Linked DNA regions of Azospirillum brasilense. The protein of the gene in region 1 interacts with the protein of each later gene in a pairwise test. Links are inferred from orthologs where the notes say so. Each region holds a gene or a part of one and is shown in the gene's direction. Other genes may lie near its edges.

Evidence for each region. Proteins that work in one complex are often made in the same cells at the same time.
Region 2: the proteins of recR (region 1) and recO interact in binary tests that used the Escherichia coli proteins (3 or more experiments, as listed by UniProt). The link is inferred for Azospirillum brasilense from one-to-one orthologs.

The regions. Positions count from the first base shown.
Region 1 is NZ_CP059449.1:538,636-541,485, reverse strand. The notes cover bases 13-2,790. They hold recR (recombination mediator RecR), read left to right. Parts: upstream 13-993; coding sequence 994-1,587; downstream 1,588-2,790. Other genes in these bases: H1Q64_RS02530 (phosphoglycerate kinase), read right to left, coding at 1,750-2,790; H1Q64_RS02540 (YbaB/EbfC family nucleoid-associated protein), read left to right, coding at 611-934; H1Q64_RS02545 (DNA polymerase III subunit gamma/tau), read left to right, coding at 13-607. In the rest of the region: more of H1Q64_RS02545, read left to right, coding at 1-12; more of H1Q64_RS02530, read right to left, coding at 2,791-2,850. UniProt on the Escherichia coli protein: May play a role in DNA repair. It seems to be involved in an RecBC-independent recombinational process of DNA repair. It may act with RecF and RecO.
Region 2 is NZ_CP059450.1:1,327,525-1,330,523, reverse strand. The notes cover bases 33-2,959. They hold recO (DNA repair protein RecO), read left to right. Parts: upstream 33-1,098; coding sequence 1,099-1,821; downstream 1,822-2,959. Other genes in these bases: parC (DNA topoisomerase IV subunit A), read left to right, coding at 1,840-2,959; H1Q64_RS19485 (EAL and GGDEF domain-containing protein), read right to left, coding at 33-894. Also shown: more of H1Q64_RS19485, read right to left, coding at 1-32; more of parC, read left to right, coding at 2,960-2,999. UniProt on the Escherichia coli protein: Involved in DNA repair and RecF pathway recombination.

The DNA.
Region 1 (2,850 bases):
CCCGCGTGGCCCCGGTGGCGGGCCGGTGGCGGTTGGCGGCTCCGCCGTGCGCGCCGTTGCCCAGGCCCAGCCGAGCCCGCAGCCGTCTCCCCGGCCCGTGCAGACCGTCGCCGTGGCGGACGAGGAGCGCGTGGCGATGCCCCGCGACTTCCGCACGCTGGTCCAGGTCTTCGCGGAGAAGCGCGAGGGCGCGCTCTACGGCCATCTGACCGGCAGCGTCCATCTGGTGCGCCTGGAGCCGGGGCGGCTGGAGCTGCGCCTGACGACCCTGGCCCCGTCGACCCTGCCAAATCGCGTCGGCCAGCTGTTGACGGAATGGACCGGCCAGCGCTGGGTCGTCATCGTCTCGGACGCGCCGGGCGAGCCGACGCTGATCCAGCAGGAGCAGGCCGCCCAGAGACGCGCGTTGGAGGAGGCGGAGGCGCATCCGGTGGTGCGCGCCGTTCTGGACGCCTTCCCCGGCGCGAAGATCACCGATGTCCGCGACCTCAAGGCGGCGGTCGAGGCCGAGCCCCAGGTTGCGGATGACGGGGAGAATCCCGACCTTATGGTCATGCAGCAGGACGACGGGGTTTATTACCCGCTCGACGATGAAGGAGATTTCTGACCCATGAAGAACCTCGGCCAGATGATGAAGCAGGCCCAGCAGATGCAGGCCAAGATGCAGGAGATGCAGGCCCGCCTGGGCGAGGTCGAGATGACCGGCCAGTCGGGCGCCGGCATGGTCAACGTGACGGTGAACGGCAAGGGCGAGATGAAGAAGATCAAGCTCGACAAGTCGATTGTCGATCCGGAGGACATCGAGGTCCTGGAGGACCTGATCATCGCCGCCTTCAACGACGCCAAGGCCAAGGTGGAGCAGCACGTCGCCAACGAGACCCAGAACCTGATGGGCGGGATGAAGCTGCCGCCGGGCATGAAGCTGCCGTTCTAAGCGTTGAAAGGCCGGGCCGCAGGGTCGGCCCGACCACCCATTGACGAACGAAGCCGTGAATGATCGGACCTGAAATCGAGCGCCTGATCCAGCTCCTGTCCAAGCTGCCGGGGCTGGGGCCGCGGTCGGCGCGGCGGGCGGCGCTGCACCTGATGAAGCGCCGCGACAGCCTGCTGGTGCCGCTGTCCGAATCCATGGCGCTTGCGGCGGAGGCCATCCGCAACTGCTCGGTCTGCGGCAACCTCGACAGTCGCGACCCCTGCTCCGTCTGTTCCGACCACAGCCGCGACCGCTCGACCATCTGCGTGGTGGAGGATGCCGGCGACCTCTGGGCGCTGGAGCGCACGCGCGCCTTCCACGGCACCTACCATGTGCTGGGCGGCACGCTGTCGGCCTTGCAGGGGGTGGGGCCGGACGATTTGAACATCCCGTCCCTGGTGGAGCGCGCGAAGGACCCGGCGGTGACCGAGGTCATCCTGGCGCTTAACGCCACGGTGGATGGGCAGACCACCGCCCATGTGGTGACCGACCGCCTGTCCGGCAGCGGGGTTTCCGTGTCCCGTCTGGCCCACGGCGTGCCGGTGGGCGGGGAACTGGATTACTTGGACGACGGGACGCTGACCGCGGCGTTGAAGGCGCGGCGGCCTTTGTAGGAACGTGTTTGTGAGGGGAGGTCTTGCCCCCTCCCTGCCCCTCCCCCGCTTCGCAGGGGAGGGGATAAAGCTCCCTCCCCTGCGAAGCGGGGGAGGGAAGGGGCCCGCGCAGCGGGAAGGGTGGGGGCCCGCCTCAACCACCCACCCAATTCCCCCAAACTCTTACTTCTTCTTCAGCGCGGCGACGCCCGGCAGCTCCTTGCCTTCCAGCCACTCCAGGAAGGCGCCGCCGGCGGCGGAGATGTAGGTGAACTTCTCGTCCACGCCGGCGTGGGCCAGCGCCGACACGGTGTCGCCGCCGCCCGCCACCGACAGCAGGCCGCCTTCCGACGTGCGCTCGGCGACGAGGCCGGCGACGGCGTTGGTGCCGCCGTCGAAGGGCTGGATCTCGAAGGCGCCCAGCGGGCCGTTCCACACCACCGTCTTCGCACCCTGGAGCTTCAGGCCGAGGAACTCGACCGTCTTCGGGCCGACGTCGAGCGCCATCTCGTCGGCGCCGATGCCGTCCGCCGGGACGGCGCGGTTGGCCGCACCGGCCTTGAACTCCTTGGCGACGATAAAGTCCTTCGGCAGCAGAAGCTCGCAATTGGCGGCCTTGGCGGTCTCCATGATGGCGCGGGCCTGATCGGCCATGTCCTTCTCGCAGAGCGAGGCGCCGACATCCACGCCCTGGGCATAGAGGAAGGTGTTCGCCATGCCGCCGCCCAGCGCCAGCATGTCGACCTTCTTCACGAGGTTGCCGAGCAGGTCCAGCTTGGTGGAGATCTTGGCGCCGCCGACGACGGCGGCCACCGGACGCTCCGGCTTCTCCAGCGCCTTGGTCAGCGCCTCAAGCTCGGCCTGCATCAGGCGGCCCGCGGCGGCCGGCAGATGCTGGGCGACGCCTTCGGTTGAGGCGTGGGCGCGGTGCGCGGCGGAGAAGGCGTCGTTGACGTAGAGGTCGCCGAGTTCGGCGATCCGCTTGGCGAAGGCCGGATCGTTCTTTTCCTCTTCCGCGTGGAAGCGGGTGTTCTCCAGCAGCACGATGGCGCCCGGCTGGACGCCGTCGATGGCGGCCTTGGCCTTCTCGCCGACGCAATCCTCGCCGAAGGCGACGGTCTGGCCGACGGCGGCGCTCAGCGCGTCCAGCACGTTGCGCAGCGAGTTCTTGGCGTCCGGGCCGTTCTTCGGGCGGCCGAAGTGCGACAGAACCACGACCTTCGCACCCTTCTTCGCCAGCTCGGTCAGAGTCGGCGCCAGACGGTCGATGCGGGTCGTGTCGGA
Region 2 (2,999 bases), on another replicon or contig:
CGGGGAGTAATAGACCTCGTCCGTGTCCAGCCGCCAGTCCCACAGCCCGTCGTTGGCGCCCGCGGCGGCCAGCGCGTAGCGCTCCTCGCTCTGCAGCAGGCGTTGCTCGGCGGTCTTGCGGTCGGTGACGTCGGCCTGGCTACCGACCAGCCGCACCGGGCGGCCCTGCGTGTCCAGCACCGCGATGCCGCGGCAGGCCATCCAGCGGATGCCGCCGTCGGCGTGGTGCACGCGGTACTCGATCTGGAAAACGGTGTTCTCGCCGCCCAGGGCGTCGAGCGCTTCGCGCAACGAACGGCGGTCGTCGGAATGGACGCGCTCCATCCATTCGTCCGGGCTGTTGCCGATGCTGCCTTCCTCAAGCCCGAGGAGCGACAGCCAGCGCGGCGAATAATAGGCGGTTCCGGCGTCGAGATCCCAATCCCACAGGCCGTCATTGCTGGCCGCGGCGGCAAGCGCGTAGCGCTCCTCGCTCTTGCGGAGCTGGGCTTCGGCGTGCTTGCGGTCGGTGATGTCGGCGACCGACCCGACCAGACGCACCGGATCGCCCGATTCGTCGGGCACCGCCATGCCGCGGCAGACCAGCCAGCGCCAGCCGGAGTCGCCATCGTCCGGCGATAAGCCGGCTCCGGCACGGCGGACTCGGTGTTCGATCTGGAAAGGAAGCGAGACGCCGACCATCTGGCCTTCAAAGGAGGCGTAGAGCCAGTCGATGTCGTCGGGATGGACGTGGTCGAGCCAATCTTCCGGGCGATTGATCTCGCCCGGCGGCAGTCCGAGAAACTCCTTGAAGCGGGGAGACAGGAACATCGTATCGTTGCGAAGGTCCCAGTCCCACACGCCCTCGGAGCCAGCTTTCTCGGCCAGCAGATATCGCTCGATCGTGCTGCTCAAAGCCCCCTCACCGCCGCGGCGCGCCCGCATTCCGTCACTCGCAACATAGTGCCCGAATGGTGAATGAGAAATGAAGCCCTGTTGCGAAGGATTTGCGCCATGCTGGCGGAAAGCGTGACCGATCCCGCCTTGCGGGCACTCCGGGGTATGCGTGGGCGCCGCGGGCGAGCCTCGCAGGACCCATCAACGTAAGGAAGCAGGCCTATGGAGTGGTCCGATCAGGGCGTCGTGCTGTCGGCCCGGCCGCATGGCGAGACCTCGGCGGTCGTCACCCTGCTGACGCGTGACCACGGGCGGCACGCCGGCATGGTGATGGGCGGGCGGTCCAGCCGCACACGGGCGGCACTGCAGCCCGGCACGCTGGTGTCGGCGCGCTGGCGCGGACGCCTGCCGGAGCATCTGGGCAACCTGACGCTGGAGGTGGTGCAGGGCTATTCCGCCGCCTTTCTCGATGATCCGTTGCGACTCGCGACCCTGACCGCCGCCTGCGCGCTGGCCGAGGCCGCCCTGCCGGAGCACCAGCCGCACCCGGCGCTGTTCGACGGGCTGCTGGCCCTGTTCGGCCTGCTGGGCGGCGACGCCTGGGCCGAGTCCTACGTGCGGTGGGAGGTCGGGTTGCTGGCGGAACTCGGATTCGGGCTGGATCTCGACCGTTGCGCGGTCACCGGAGCCAACGATTACCTCGCCTATGTCAGCCCGCGCACCGGGCGCGCGGTGTCGGCCTCGGCCGGGGAACCCTACCGCGACCGGCTGTTGCCGCTGCCCGGATTCCTGATCGGTCTGGGCGGCGGCGGGCCGCAGGCGGTGGCGGAGGGACTGCGCCTGACCGGTCATTTCCTGGAGCGCCATCTGCTCAACGGACCGCTGCCGGCCGCAAGGCTGCGATTAAGAGAACGTTACGAGAACGCGGTGGCGTACCGCCGCTAGATCTGGTATCCACACGCCATGACGTCCCAAGACCCCGTCCTCGACATCCAGGAGAAGCCGCTCCGCGACGCGCTGAGCGAGCGGTATCTGAGCTACGCGCTGTCCACCATCATGGCGCGGTCGCTGCCCGACGTGCGCGATGGGCTGAAGCCGGTGCACCGGCGTCTGCTCTACGCCATGAGCCAGCTGCGGCTCGACCCCTCGACTCCGCCGAAGAAGTCGGCGCGCGTGGTCGGCGACGTGATCGGCAAGTTCCACCCGCACGGCGACACCTCCGTCTACGACGCGCTGGTCCGTCTGGCGCAGGACTTCGCGGTGCGCTACCGGCTGGTGGACGGGCAGGGGAACTTCGGCAACATCGACGGCGACAACGCCGCGGCCATGCGTTACACCGAAGCGCGCCTGACCGACGTCGCCAAGGCCCTGCTGGAAGGCATCGACGAGGACGCGGTCGATTTCCGCCCGACCTACGACGGCGACGGGGAGGAGCCGGCGGTTCTGCCGGCCAATTTCCCCAACCTGCTGGCCAACGGCTCCAGCGGCATCGCCGTCGGCATGGCGACCAACATCCCGCCGCACAACGCCGCCCAGCTCTGCTCCGCCCTGCGGCTGGTGCTGAAGCACAAGCTGGACTGCGTCAAGGCGGCGCTGGCTGGCAAGGAAAAGCCGGCCCCGACGAAGATCGAGGATCTTGTCACCCTGATCTCCGGCCCCGACTTCCCGACCGGCGGCGTGCTGGTCGAGCCGCGGGCCAACGTCGTCGAGGCCTACCGCACCGGCCGCGGCTCCTTCCGCCTGCGCGCCCGGTGGGAGGTGGAGAAGCTGGGGCAGGGCACGTGGCAGGTCGTCGTCACCGAGATGCCCTATCAGGTGCAGAAGGCCCGGCTGGTCGAAAAGATCGCGGAGCTTCTGACCAACCGCAAGCTGCTGCTTCTGGAGGATGTGCGCGACGAGTCGGCGGAGGATGTGCGCCTCGTCCTGGTGCCGAAGAGCCGCAACGTCGACCCCGAGGTCCTGATGGCCTCTCTGTTCCAGACGACCGATCTGGAAATCCGCTTCGCCATGAACATGAACGTGCTGGACAAGGACAACGTCCCGCGCGTCATGAACCTGTTCGAGGTGCTCGACGCCTTCCTCGACCACCGGATGGAGGTGTTGGAGCGGCGGTCCCGCCACCG